2 regions of the Nocardioides aquaticus genome follow, and region 1 is predicted to be linked to the other one. Evidence: riboswitches for the same ligand, from Rfam matches in the RefSeq annotation. Region 1 holds a riboswitch; the other holds the start of a gene.
The links. A riboswitch is a leader RNA that binds a small molecule or an ion and turns the genes downstream of it on or off. The one in region 1 is predicted to bind cyclic di-AMP.
Positions count from the first base shown of each region.

Region 2: linked by a shared signal. The riboswitch ahead of ENKNEFLB_RS07530 (C40 family peptidase) and the one ahead of ENKNEFLB_RS22560 (transglycosylase family protein) in region 1 are both predicted to bind cyclic di-AMP.

Region 1 covers NZ_CP075371.1:2,364,624-2,371,720, forward strand. Annotated here, with positions in the region: gene ENKNEFLB_RS11425 (ABC transporter ATP-binding protein) at 25-930, shown strand; gene ENKNEFLB_RS11430 (ABC transporter permease) at 927-2,540, shown strand; gene ENKNEFLB_RS11435 (SRPBCC family protein) at 2,620-3,123, opposite strand; gene ENKNEFLB_RS11440 (DEAD/DEAH box helicase) at 3,208-4,938, opposite strand; gene ENKNEFLB_RS22560 (transglycosylase family protein) at 5,019-5,408, opposite strand; cyclic di-AMP (ydaO/yuaA leader) riboswitch at 5,415-5,605, opposite strand; gene ENKNEFLB_RS11450 (SRPBCC family protein) at 5,725-6,702, opposite strand; gene ENKNEFLB_RS11455 (ArsR/SmtB family transcription factor) at 6,730-7,065, opposite strand.
Region 2 covers NZ_CP075371.1:1,549,814-1,556,910, forward strand. Annotated here, with positions in the region: gene ENKNEFLB_RS07515 (Lrp/AsnC family transcriptional regulator) at 1-72, opposite strand, end outside; gene ENKNEFLB_RS07520 (DEDD exonuclease domain-containing protein) at 82-1,839, opposite strand; gene ENKNEFLB_RS07525 (hypothetical protein) at 1,942-2,148, shown strand; cyclic di-AMP (ydaO/yuaA leader) riboswitch at 2,293-2,439, shown strand; gene ENKNEFLB_RS07530 (C40 family peptidase) at 2,522-3,505, shown strand; gene ENKNEFLB_RS07535 (hypothetical protein) at 3,561-4,784, shown strand; gene ENKNEFLB_RS07540 (Flp family type IVb pilin) at 4,855-5,070, opposite strand; gene ENKNEFLB_RS07545 (response regulator transcription factor) at 5,203-5,853, opposite strand; gene ENKNEFLB_RS07550 (sensor histidine kinase) at 5,850-7,097, opposite strand, start outside.

The sequences.
Region 1 (7,097 bases):
GGGCGCTGCGCGATACTCGACGGCATGGCTGTCATCGAGCTGGTCGACGTCGTCAAGACCTTCGGCTCCACCCGCGCGCTCGACGGCCTCGACCTCACCGTCGAGCACGGCGAGGTGCACGCGTTCCTCGGCCCCAACGGCGCCGGGAAGTCCACCGCCATCCGCGTCCTCCTCGGCCTGCTCAAGGCGGAGTCCGGCACCGCCACCATGCTCGGCGGCGACCCGTGGCGCGACGCCGCGGCCCTGCACCGTCGCCTCGCCTACGTGCCCGGGGACGTCTCCCTGTGGCCGAGCCTCAGCGGTGGCCAGGTCATCGACGTGCTCGCCCGGATGCGCGGCGGCCTCGACGAGTCACGCCGCGACGAGATGCTCGCGCGGTTCGACCTGGACCCGACGAAGAAGGCGCGCACCTACTCCAAGGGCAACCGGCAGAAGGTCGCGCTGGTCGCCGCGCTCGCCGCCCGTGCCGACCTCTACCTCCTCGACGAGCCCACGTCCGGGCTGGACCCGCTGATGGAGGCCGAGTTCCAGAAGGCGGTCCTCGAGCTCAAGCAGGAGGGCGCGACCGTCCTGCTCAGCTCCCACATCCTGGCCGAGGCGGAGGCGCTCGCCGACCGGATCAGCATCATCCGCGCCGGGCGGGTCGTGCAGTCCGGGACGCTGGCCGACCTGCGCCACCTGACCCGTACCACCGTCATCGCCGAGACCGACAGGCCGGCGACCCGGATCGCGGCCGTGCCGGGCGTCCGCGAGCCCCAGCTGCACGGCAACCGGGTCAGCTTCGACGTCGACTCCGACCACCTCCACGAGGCGGTGGCCGCGCTCGCCGGGCTCGGCGTACGGTCCCTCACCGCGCACCCGCCCACGCTGGAGGAGCTGTTCCTGCGCCAGTACGGCGACGAGGTCACGACAGGAGAGGTGACGGCGTGAGTGGCGCGACGAGGTCCTCCGTGGTCGGCGTCGGCCACCTGGTGCGCCTCATCCTGCGGCGCGACCGGCTGCGCCTGCCACTGTGGGTCGTCGGCCTCGGCGGGACCATCGTCGCCAGCGCGCTGGCCGTGCCGCCGCTCTACGACACGCCGGAGAAGATCGCGGGCTACGCCCGCACCGTCGGCGCCAGTCCGGTCAGCTACCTGATGTCAGGACGGCAGGCCGGGCTGGACACCCTCGGCGGCATCGTCGCGAACGAGATCTCCCAGGTCGCCCAGCTCGGCGTCTGCCTCATGGTCGTCTTCCTCGTCGTGCGGCACACGCGCGCCGAGGAGGAGTCCGGACGGGCCGAGCTGCTCCGCTCCACGGTCCTGGGCCGGCACGCCGCCACCCTCGCCGGGCTGCTCTACGGCGTCGCGGCCGCGGTGCTCGTCGCCGGTGTCACCACCGCCTCGATGCTCGCGGCCGGGCTGTCGGGCTACGGCAGCCTCACGTACGGCGTCGGCCTGGCGCTGCTCGGGGTGACGTACACCGGCGTCACGCTGGTCGCCGTCCAGCTCTCCACCTCGTCCCGCGGGGCGCTCGGCCTGGCCGGCGCCGCCGTCACCGTCGGCTACCTGGTGCGCGGCCTCGGGGCGATGCAGGACAACGGGCTCGTCTGGCTCTCGCCGTTCGGGTGGGCGCAGGGCATGGACGCCTTCGGCGACGAGCGCTGGTGGCCCGCCGCGCTGCTGCTCGCGGCCACGGCGCTCCTGCTGGCCCTGGCGGCCCGGCTGGTGGCGCACCGCGATTTCGGCGGCGGCCTCCTCGACACCCGTCCCGGCCCCGAGCGGGCCGGGCGGCTGCTCGGCACCCCCTTCGGCCTCGCCGTCCGGCTTCAGCGCGGCCTGCTGATCGGCTGGGCCACCGGACTCCTCCTGCTGGGGGTGCTCTACGGTTCGGTCGTCCCCACCGTGCCCGATCTCATCGCCTCCAACCCCGAGATGGCCCAGGTCGTCGGCGCGTCGGGCCGCGCGGCCGAGGACGCGCTCGTGGACGCCTTCCTCGGCTACATCTTCCTCTTCATGGCCGTCATCTCCTGCGGGTTCGTGGTCTCCTCGGTGCTGCGCCTGCGCGCCGAGGAGGAGGCCGGCCGTACGGAGACCGTCCTCGCGACCACGGTCGGCAGGACCACCTGGATGGCCGCCGTGACCGCCGTCGCGCTGATCGCCACCGCCGTGCTGACCGTGCTCATGGGTCTCGGCCTCGCCGTCGGCTACGGCATCGCCAGCGGCGAGTGGACCCAGGTCGTCGGCCAGGTCGGCGGTCAGCTGGCCTACCTCCCCGGCACCCTCGTCGTCGGCGCCCTCACCGTCGCCCTCTACGGCCTGCTCCCCGCCTGGACCGGTCTGGCCTGGGCCGCGGTCGCGCTCGTTGCCCTGCAGGTCATCCTCGGCCAGCTCCTCGGCCTCCCCGACGCGGTGCTGGCGGTGTCCCCGTTCTGGCACCTCGCCGCGGTGCCCGTCGACGACTTCGAGGTCCTTCCCTTCGTCTCCCTGGTCGTCGTCGCGGTCGGGCTCGTCGCTGCCGGCCTCTGGGGCTACCGGCGACGGGACGTGGTGAGCGGCTGAGACCCGCTGCGGGGGATCGTCGAGGGAGTCGAGCAGGCGCTGTCCGGCCCCGGCAGGTCGACCCCTCAGGGCACTCAGGTCAGGACCGGGTGCCCTGTCCTGCGCCGGTGGACGACTCGGCGATCCGCTTGATCGCGGCCAGCGTCTCGGGGATGCCGTGGAGGGCCTGCTGCGTGCGGTCGGCGATCTCGGCCTCCGCCCGGTCGCCGAACTTCTCCTCGAACATGGCGATCCCGCCGGGCAGGAACTCCCACGACTCGGTGATCGTGGTGCTTGTCGGGGCGGGGTCGAAGGTGAAGCCCCAGCGGACGTAGCTGCCGCCCACGACCCAGGCGAACTCGCGCCCGCGCTCGGCCGCGACCACCGTCGACCGGGTCTCCCACGTCCGGTCCGGGAGCTCGTTGCGGCCGGTGAACCAGGCGCCGACCTGACCCGCCTCGGCGTCGTCGTCCCACCAGCAGGACGTGCAGACCGGGCTCCACTCGCCGGTCCGGGTGATGTCGGAGACCAGGTCGTAGAGGGTCTCGGCCGACGCCTCGACGGTGAGGGACTCCTGGTGGCTGCGGATGCTCGTCTCGCTCATCAGCCCACCCTCGCAGACCACCTCACCCCGTCTGGCGTGACCGGTGACCGGGGGCCTCGACCCGGTCAGGTGTGTCGTCCTCGGTCAGGTGTCGTCCTCGGTCAGGGCCGCGGCCGGCAGCCACTCGACCCCGAGCAGCTCGGCGACGTCGGTGAGACCGGCGGTGTCACCGCCGACCGTGTCGGACGCGGCGGCGATCCGCTCCACCATCACCTTGCCGACCTGCTCCTCGACGGTGCCCTCGGCGTAGGCGATGTGCCACGGCGAGACCTGGTGGTCGCGGTGGGTGCGGCCGGTGACCTGGCGCGCGGCGATGCCGGAGAAGCGGGCCTGGTGGAAGACGCCGACCCGCGGCTCGGTGCTCGCCTGGTGACCGTCGGGGAGGGTCTCGCCGGCGTGCAGGCTGATCGAGGCGACCGTGGTGAACACGCAGACCTTCGCCTGCCCGGTCTGGAACCGGAGCCGCTCGGCCTCGGGGTCGAACCGGTCGCGGCCGTAGATCGTGGCCACCTCGATCCCGGCGTCGCGCAGCCGGTCGGCGATCGGGTCGGCGGCGGTCGCGACGAACTCGACCGAGCACGCCACCTGCCGCTCGGCCTGGACCTGCTGGGCGATCCAGTCGACGGTCGACTCGACCCGGATCAGTCCGGCCTTCTGCCGGAAGCGCAGCAGCGCGGCCCGCCCCTTCGAGACGCTGCGACCGCGTCGCGCGAGGTCCATCTCGCGGCAGAACTCGCCCCACTCGGCCTCGTACGCGCGCCGCTCGGTCGGCGTGAGCGCGACCGGCATGCCGGAGATCGGCACGGGTCCCCACGGCGCGGCGCGGTGCAGCATCGCCGGGGGCCGCTCGTCGGCGAGCCAGCCGCGGACGAGCTTGAGGTCCGCGGCGCGCCGCGCCGGGTCGGTGGTCCAGGTCGCGCCGGAGCGCCCCTGCTGCTCCACGCCGACGCCGTGGCGATCGAGCGCGCTGGCGAACGTCGCCCCGGGGTGCGCGGCCGAGGTCCACTCCTTCATCGGCTCGTCGAGCACCTGCGCGTAGGCCGGAGCGAGGTACGGCAGCTCCAGCGGCGTGTGTCCGGGCGTCGCGGTGGTCGCGATGACGAACGGCGCCGTGTCGTGGGGCTTCCCGTGCCCCGAGATCCTCGCCCAGTGCTTCCACCGCTTCGTCGTGGTCCGCCGCAGCGCGTGGGCCTCGTCGGCGATGATCACGTCCCACGGGTGGTCGGTGACCTTCTCGAGGCGGTCCCAGGTGATCACGACCCACTCGAGGCCGCCGTCGCCCAGGGCTGCGATGGTGCGGCACCAGTGGCCGATCGTGATCGCGGCGGGCCGGTCGGCGACGACCAGCACCCGCCGCGCGCCGCGGAGGTCGCCCACCGCCGTCGCCCCGAGGACCGCGGAGATCGTCTTGCCGACGCCGGGCTCGTCGGCCAGCAGGAACTGTCGTCCGCCCGCCTCGGCGCGCGCCGCGATCGCGTCGGCGGCCTCGAACTGGATCCGCCGGGGCTCGAGCGCGTCGGTCGGTGCGGGGGACGGCGTGGGGCTCTCCGGGTTCAGCGTGTTCTCGACGAACCGACCCAGCGTGTACGGACCGGGAGCGTACGGCGCGAGATGCGCAGGAAGGTCACGCCCGACGTACAGGTGCGACCTGACCGCCGGGTGCCAGGCGGCACCGTCGACCTGGGTCCCGTAAGGGACGTCGAGCACCCACAGCCGCTCGCCCGGCCCGGCGGTCGGCAACGGTCGCGGACGCTTGCCGCTGCGGCGGGACGACGTGCCGCGTCGACGCGCGGGGGAGGGGCGTCGGCTGGGCACCTCCCGACGCTATCGGGGCCGCACCCTCGTCGGAGGGCGGCTCGCAGGCCGCCCACCGACCAGCAGGTCGGGCCCGGCGGTCAGGAGCAGCGGGGCCAGGTGTTCGGCCAGGCCGACGCACCGCCCTGCGGCTTCCGGTCCCCCCACCCGCGGAAGGCGACGCGCTTGGCGATCTTGATCTGCTCTGCCCGGGTGGCCTTGTGGGGGTAGGCGTTCTTCGAGTAGTTGGGGCCGCCGTAGTAGCGCCAGGTCGACAACGAGAACTGGAGGCCCCCGTAGTGCCCGTTCCCCGTGTTCACCTGCCACCGGTGGGTGGACTCGTAGTGGGCGAGGCACTCCCACCGGTTCGGGCCGGTGTGGGCGTCGGCGGCCGGCGCGGCCACGGTGAGCAGCGAGGCGGCGAGCGCGGCGGAGCCCAGGGCCGAGACGAGCAGGCGTGAGGCGGTGGAGGCAGCGTGGATCGCAGGCATGTGGCCAGTTCCTTCCCGCGCCTGCGAGGTGAGCTGTCGGGCTGGAGCAGAAAGGTGCCCCGCCACCGCAGTGGCTTCGCCCCGAGTGGCCGCCGTCCCGTCGGGACGGGTGTCGGCGGCCGCGTGGAACCTGGGTCCCCCGCTCCTGCCCGTGGTGAGTATCAGCGGCGGCGGGCAGGATTCGGCGTGACCGTGCTGGTGTCGAGTTGTCGCCCCGCCCGGTGGCGGCAGCCCGGGCATCGTACGTGTGACCGCGGCCGAGCGCCAGGGCTGCGGGCGCCCCGCCGTCCTGCCGGTGCCGGCCGAGCGCCTCGCGTCAGCCGATGACGTCGCGCTCGAGCCGGGCGTAGCTGGTCTCCATGCCGTCGACCATCCCGGTGGCCAGGATGGCGTCCCGGGTCGCAGCGTCGGGGAAGGTGACGACCACCGCCAGCAGGGTGCCCTCGGGGACCGGGGTGAGCGTGAGCTCGTTGAGGGTGCCGTCGCCCGGCATCCCGATCATCTGCTCGGTGGTCACGGCTCGGTACGGTCGGACGGACTCCAGGAGCTCGCCCTCGAAGCCGAAGCGCTCCCCGGCGGTGCCGGCGGCCGGCTCCCACTCGTAGCGGTACTTCTCGCCGACCGTGGTGGCGACGTCGCAGACCGGCATCGTCCACCCGTCCGGCCCGAGGAGCCACCGTCGCATCAGTGCGGCGTCGTGGTGTGCCTGCCACACCGTCTCGATCGGCCCGTGGATGACTCGAGTGATGCGTGCCTGCGTCTCGGACAGGATCTGGCACACCGTGCCGTCCCCGGCGGCGAACGCCGTCAGGTCTGCGAGAACCGTGTCCATCTGGCCCATCGCCGCCCGCAGCCCCTCCTCCATGCCCATCTCGACGAGCTGCTCGAGCTCCTCGAGCGTGGCGAAGTAGGTCGTCGTGGTGACCCGCGACCCCGTTCCGCGCTCCTCGAAGAGGAAGTGCATCCGCATGGAGGGCATCTGGGGGTTCGGCTCGCCGTCAGGCGAGGCGAAGCCGTCGCGGACCTCGAAGCTCGTGAGCGGATCGACCGAGATCCATTCCCAGTAGCCGCCGTGGGTCTGCCCGTCCGGACCGGTCATCCGGTACGTCGAGCGTCCGCCGGGGGCGGCGTCGTGACGGGTGAACGTGGAGGGGTAGTCGGGCGGGCCCCAGAAGCGCTCCAGCTGACGCGGGTCGACGTAGACCTGCCAGAGGCGCTGCAGGTCGGCTGCGAAGTCGGCGACCACGGTCATGGTCAGGGACGCAGGGTCTCGGTTCACCGAGGTGATGGGCATGGCTGTCTCCAGGTCGGGTAGGTCGGTTCAGTCCTCGGCGAGCAGGGAGTCGAGTCGGTCGATCCGAGAGCGCCAGATCTCCTCGTAGCGGTTCAGCAGGGCCTGCGCCTTCTGCACCACCTCGGGGTCTCCGCGGATGATGCGTTCGCGGCCACGTTGTTGCTTGGTCACGAGACGGGCTCCTTCCAGCACGGCAACGTGCTTCTGGACGGCCGCGAAGGACATGTCGTACGCGGCCGCCAGCTGGGACACCGATGCTCCCCCCGCCATCGTGCGACGCAGGATGTCGCGGCGCGTGGCGTCGGCGAGGGCCCGGAAGATGCGGTCCACCTCGGTGTGGGTGAGCTCGAGTCGTACAACCATTTGGTTGTAGATTAGGTCGGACGCCGGCGACC
Region 2 (7,097 bases), 810 kb from region 1:
CTCGGCGATGGACTCCGCCACCTCGGGGATCCGGGCGACGTCGGCCTTGACGAACACGATGGCGGTGATCATCTGCTCAGCCTAGGAGACGCCGGCCGGTGAGGGCAGCCCGACGGTGGCCGGGTCGCGCGGGCCCGGGGCGAGCCGGGTGAGGTGTGGCGCCGCCCCGCGGACCGGGCAGGTCCACTCGCCCTCCACCTCCACCAGGCGTACGCCCGGCTGCTCCAGCCAGCGCAGCACCCGCTCCGACTCCGCCGCGCTCGCCGCGGGCACGGGCCCGGGCCGGGCGGCGACGGTCTCGGCGCTCGCGCGCAGGGTGTCCACCCAGGAGTGCGCGTCGGCGCCCGGCGGGATGACGCCGGCCGCGGAGAGCCGGCCGTGGCGTACCACGTGGACCGCCCACCGCCCGTCGTCCTCGCGCCGGGCGGCGACCACCTCGCGGCAGGCGGCCAGGGAGCCGAGCCGCTGGGTGCGGGACGCGGCGCGGACGAAGGAGGCCAGCCGGTCCCGGTGGGCGCCGGCCTCCTCGAAGCGCTCCTCGGCGGCCAGCGCGGCCATCTTGTGGTTGATCGTGTCGACCACGTCGTCGGGGCGGCGCAGCAGCGTGTCGCGCAGCCGCCGGACGACGGCGCCGTAGGTGAGCTGGTCCACGGAGCCGTCGCAGGGCGACAGGCAGCGGCCCAGCTCGGCCAGCGCGCACGGCGTACGGGAGGGCAGCGCCGGCATCCGGCCGCTGCACTGACGGACCGGGAAGGTCTGGTGCAGCGCGTCGAGGCACTGCTCGGCGGCGCGCCGGGAGGCGAACGGACCGAGGTAGTCGGCGTCGTCCTCCAGCACGGCCTTGACCAGGGAGAGCCGGGGCCACGGCTCGCGGGTGAGCTTGACGAAGGTGGTCTTCTCGGGGAACTTCGAACGGCGGTTGTACCCGGGCTTGTGGTGGGCGATCAGGCGCAGCTCACGGACCTCGGCCTCGAGCGGGGTGGCGCACTCGATGCCCCGCACCCGCGCGGCGAGCGCGACCATCTCGCCCATCCGGCTCCGCTTCTCCGAGGCGGTGAAGTAGGTGCGCACGCGGGTGCGCAGGTCCCGGGAGGTGCCGACGTAGAGCACGCGGCCACGCTCGTCCTCGAAGAGGTAGACCCCGGGGGCGTGGGGCAGGCCGTCGGCGAGGTGCCGCTTGCGGCGGGTCGCGGCACTGACCCGGGAGGTGTAGGTCTGCAGCTCCTCCAGGGTGTGCACGCCGACGCCGCCGAGGCGCTCCATCAGCGCGTGCAGCACGTGGACGGTGGCGCGGGCGTCGGAGAGCGCGCGGTGGTCGGGCGTGGTGGGGGAGCCGAACGCCCGGGCCAGGGAGGACAGCTTGCAGTTCGGGGCGTCGTCGCGGGTGATCACGCGCCGCGCCAGCCGGGCGGTGTCGACGATCTCGACCTCGGGCCAGGCGCGACCCTGGGCGCTGGCGAAGTGGCGCAGGAAGCCGATGTCGAAGGGGGCGTTGTGCGCCACCAGGACGCAGCCGGCAGCGAACTCGAGGAAGGCCGGCAGCGCCGCCTCGATGCGCGGGGCGCCGACGACCATGCCGTTGGTGATCCCGGTCAGCACGGAGATGAAGGCGGGGATGGAGCCCTCGGGGGCGACCAGGGTCTGGAACTCCCCGAGCACCTCCCCTCCGCGGACCTTGACCGCGCCGATCTCGGTGATCTCGCACCCGTCGCGCACCGAGGCCCCGGTGGTCTCGAGGTCGACCACGCAGAAGGTGACGTCGCGCAGGGGCGTGCCGAGCTCGTCGAGGCTGCGCTGGACCTCCCAGCGCGGGGACGGGGTCGGGGGAGCGGTGGTCACGGTCGTGACGCTAGGTCGCGGCACCGACAGCGGTGCGGAGGACGCGCGGTCCGTGGGGTCGGTGCGCGAGGGCTGTCGGCGGCGGGTGCGACGTTCTGTCCCATGACGACGAGAATCGACTGCGACTCCTGCGTGGTCCGCGGACTGGCCTGCCACGACTGCGTGGTGACGGTGCTCCTCGGGCCGCCGCCCGAGCTCACCTTCGACGACGAGGAGCGGCGCGCGCTCGACCTGCTGGCCGCCGGCGGGCTGGTGCCGCCACTGCGCCTGGTGCAGCCCGTCGACGGTCCCGAGGTCGAGTCGGCCTGACCCCGGCAGCTCCTCGAATCGGCCCCTCAGGACCAACGTCACGCCTGTGGACGCACGTTTGGTCGGTCGCGGGCCCGAGGTTAGGGTGGCCGCTCAGGTGCCCGAGGACGTCGACCACCAGGGTCAGCGGCGGGCACCGCGTCGAGTTGCGAACCGATCCGTCGGGGAGCGAGCCGGGGAACCAAGCACCTGGGGTGAATCCCCTGGCGCGGCCGCGTGCGGCCGGGCGGGGGTAGGGCACAGTCGAGCCCGAATCCGTCAGCTCACCTGGTAGACGTCACGACTACAAGGGAGACCGCCCGCTTTGCAGCACGGTCGTCATCGTTTTGCCAGCGTCCTCACCGGACTCACCCTCGTCGCCGGCGTCAGCCTGGTGTCGTCCTCGCCCGCCGCGGCCGAGCCGACGCTGGACGAGGTGAAGTCCCGCGTCGACACCCTCTACCACGAGGCCGAGATCGCCTCCGAGCGCTACAACGACGCCCGGCTGGAGCTCGACGAGCTCACCGACGACCTCGACTCCCTCTCGTCCGACCAGCAGCGTCAGGACCGTCGCCTGGAGGCCGTGCGCGAGCAGGTCCGCGACACCGTCCTGCAGCAGATGCAGGGCGACAACCTCTCGGCCATGGGCCAGGTCGTCGTCAGCGACGACCCGCAGGCGTTCGTCTCGCAGATGAGCACCATGTCGGCGTTCTACCAGCTCCAGCAGGGCATGTTCACCGACTACGCCACCGAGCTGAAGGCTCTCGACCTGCGCGCCGGCGCCACCGAGGACCGCGCCTCCGAGGTCGAGGTCGTCGAGCAGCGGCTCAAGGCCGAGAAGGACACGATCGACGCCAAGGTCGACGAGGCCGAGGCGCTGCTGGCCGACCTCGAGGCCGAGGAGCGCGAGCGGCTCGCCGCCGCGCAGGCCGCCGAGGCCGCCCGCTCGCAGGCCACCGTCTCCCGCTCCACCACGCCCGAGGCCGAGCCCGAGGCCGAGGAGGAGCCCGCCGCGAGCGTGCCCGCCTCCGGCGGGGCCGGTGCCGCGGTCAGCTACGCGATGTCGCAGGTCGGTGACGCCTACGTCTACGGCGCGGCCGGCCCCGACGCGTTCGACTGCTCCGGTCTGACGATGATGGCCTGGGGCGCCGCCGGCGTCGGCCTGCCGCACTCCTCGGGCGCCCAGATGAGCTCCGGCCCGTCGGTGTCGTCCTCCGACCTGCAGCCCGGCGACCTGGTGTTCTACTACAGCCCGGTCAGCCACGTCGGCATGTACATCGGCAACGGCCAGATCGTGCACGCGGCCAACCCGGGCACCGGCGTCGCCATCGCCCCGGTCTTCTCGATGCCGTTCTCCGGTGCGGTCCGCCCTGGCTGAGCACGCCACGCCTCGGCGCGAGGCCGGTCGTCCACGATGGTGGAGGGCCGGCCTCGTGCTGTTCCTGCTGCTGGTCGCCGGGGCCGTGGCCTGGGCCGCGCTGACCCCCGACCGGTACGTCGCCGGCTCGGCCGAGCCCGGGACCGGGCTGCCCGTCGTGGCCGACGGCGCGGCGGCCGCCCGGGCGGTCGAGCAGGTCGAGCGCGCGGTGCAGCGCCGGGACCCGGGGCCGCTGGCCGGCCTCGGCGCCGACCCGGCCGCCCAGGAGCGGCTGGACGCCGTCGTGGCCAACGCCCGTGCGATCGATGTCGTCGACTTCGACCTCCGCTACGTCGAGGAGACCTCGCCGGTCGACGCCGACGGCCGCTGGCGGGCCGAGGTGGAGGTCGCCTGGCGCTTCGCCGGCTACGACCGCGACGTCGCCTCCACCGAGACCTCGGTCGACCTGGTCACCGACGAGGACGGCACCCGGGTGGTGGCCCTCGCGCCGGTGGACGGCAGCGGGCCCGGCGCCGGGCGCAGCCCGGTGTGGCTCACCGGCCCGGTCGAGGTCGCCTCGTCACCGACCACGTTGGTGGTGCAGGCCGCCTCGTCCACCGGGCCCGACGCGGAGGCGTACGACGCCCGGGCCGACCGCGCGGTCGCCGTCGTCGAGCGGGTGCTGACCGGCTGGGACGGCCGGCTCGTCGTGGAGGTCCCGGCCGGGGAGGCCGGTCTGGACGCCGCCCTGGGCGTCGAGCCCGGCACGTACGGCGCGATCGCCGCGGTGACTGCCGCCGTCGACGGCGCACCCACCGGCTCGCCGGTGCACATCTTCCTCAACCCCGACGTCTTCGGCCAGCTGCAGGCGCAGGGCGCCCAGGTCGTGATGAGCCACGAGGCCGTGCACGTCGCCACCCGCGCGCCCAGCAGCGGCGCGCTGCCGCTGTGGCTGCTGGAGGGGTTCGCGGACTACGTCGCGTTGCGCGACGTCGACCTGCCGCTGTCGACGACGGCCGCCCAGGTCGTCGAGCAGGTCCGTGAGGACGGCCTGCCGCGGACGCTGCCGGGGCAGGCGGAGTTCGCGACCGGCGCCACGCACCTCGGCGCGACGTACGAGGCGGCCTGGGTGGCCTGCCTGGTGCTGGCCGACCGCGGTGGCGAGGAGGCCCTGGTGGACCTCTACGACGCCGTCGACGGCGGTGGGTCGGTGAGCCGGGCGCTGCGGGCGGACTTCGGGTGGGACGAGGCCGACCTCACCGAGGCGTGGCGGGACCGGTTGGACGCGCTCGCGGGCTGAGGGGTCCTGATACGCCGACGGCCCCCGCTCCGTGGGAGCGGGGGCCGTCGGGCGGCGAGATGAGGTCAGTTCAGCACGTCGCCGTGGCGGCGGCGCCACTCTCGGTTTCGATCGTGTCGCAAGTGTCCTCAAAGGCCTCGCTGACCACGGGACCGATCGCGAAGACGGCGACCACGACGAGCGCGGCGATGCCGGCCACGAGCAGGCCGTACTCGACGGCGGAGGCGCCGCGCTCACCGGCGGTGCGGCGGGTCTGGGCGAGGAGGGCGATCAGCTTGTCGATCATGTGGGGTTCCTTCGTGTGGGGGGACGTCCGAGGCGGGTCGAGTGGCCCCGCACACGAGTTCTCGGCGGACCCCGGGAGCGATCTGAGAGTCGATCGGACACACCGATCTAGTCCTTTCGGACTAGGTCCAGATCATCGGGACGAGGGGTCCACCGACGACAGGAGGCCCGACCGCATCGCGGTGACCAGGGCCTGCGCCCGGTTGGCGGCGCCGAGCTTCTGGTAGATCCGGGTGATGTCGGACTTGGCCGTGGACTCGGCGAGGAACAGCCGTTCGCCGATCCCGGCCGAGCCGAGCCCCTCCGCGAGGAGCAGCAGCACCGCGTGCTCGCGCTCGGTGAGCGCCCGCTCGCGTGAGGCCCGTTGGCGGACGACCGCCTGCACCAGTCCGGCGCACACGAACGACCCGGGTGACACCGCGGAGCGGCGGGCGGCCGCGACGACCTCGGAGGAGGGGGCGTCCTTGCCGACGAATCCGGAGGCGCCGGCCTGCATGGCCGCCAGGATCTGCTCGTCCCCGGCGTGCATGGTCACCACGACCAGCCCGACCTCGGGGCGACGGGCGCGCAACCTGCGGACGATGTCGAGGCCGGTGCCGTCGGGCAGCTGGAGGTCGGTGACGACGACGTCGGGTGAGTGCTGGTCGTGGGCGGCCTGCGCCTCCGTCACCGTGGCCGCGGTGCCGACGACCGACAGGTCGGGCTGCAGGTCCAGCACGGTCGACAGGCCTTCGCGGACGAGGGCGTGGTCGTCGACGACGAGCACCGTGGTGGAGGTGCTCACGCGTCCGCCGTGACGGAGGGGCGCCCGGCGCGCGGTGAGGGCCAGGCGTCGGCCGGTCGACCGACGCCGACCGCCACGCGGACACCACCGTCCTCGCCCTCCTCGATGGCCAGCTCCGCACCGACCAGGCTGGCGCGCTCGCGCATGATGGCGAGCCCGTGGGAGTCGGGGCGGGGCTGCTGCATGCCAACGCCGTCGTCGGTGACCACGATCCGGGCGTCGGGGGCGTGCACCTGGCAGAGCACCTCCACGCTGCGGGCGTGGGCGTGCTTCACGGCGTTGTTCATCGCCTCCTGGCCGATCCGGAAGAGCTCGGCCTCGACCTCGGGCTGCAGCCTGGTCGGGTGCTCGTCGGCGGTGACCTGGATCGCGACGCCGGACGCCTCCGAGAGGTGCCGGGCGACGGTGGCGAGGGCGGCGCCGAGGCTGGGGGAGCGTCCGACGCTGCTGCGCAGGGTCAGGACCGCCTGACGGACCTCGGCCACCACCGCGGTGACCCGCTCGCGCAGGACCCGCAGCTGCTCCTGCTGGTCCGTCGTCGTCTGCCCGGCGGCGAGCGCGTCGATCAGGTAGCCGAGTGAGGCGATGTCCTGGGCGACGCCGTCGTGCATCTCCCGGGCCAGGCGCTGCCGCTCGTCGGCGGTGGCGCTGTCGCGGAAGGCCGCGAACAGCAGGGCGGTGTCGAGGTGGACGGCGGCCGGGCGCAGCTCGTGCTCGAGCCGCGCCAGGGACCGCTCGACCCCGATGGCGTCCAGGTCGACCTCGGACGGGAGCAGGCCGGCCACCACGGCGGACTTGCCGAGCGGCCAGGCGAACGCCCGGTCGTCGACGACGACGTCGCCCCGCGACCAGGCCGCCTGGGCCGCGTCGCCACAGGCCGGGAGGTGGGCGTCACGGTCGGCGGCCTCGGCCACCAGCGGGCTCAGTGCCTCACCGCGCGGCGCGTAGAGCGCGACCGCCACGGTCGGCACCCGGTCGTTGACCGCGGCCAGGATCGACCCGCCCAGCGCCGTGACGTCGAGGCCGGAGCGCAGGCCGCCGGACAGGTCGATCAGCTCGCGGATCAGCTCCTGGGCGTACAGGTAGGGCGCCAGCTCGGTCGGGATCTGCAGCACCGCGGTCCGCACGAAGGTGGCGATGAACCCGAGGCCGAGCCCCCCGAGTAGCCAGACGGCGGCGAAGAGCAGCTCCTCGGACGGTGGGAGACCGAAGAGGGCCAGGGTGATCACGGACAGCGCGAGGAC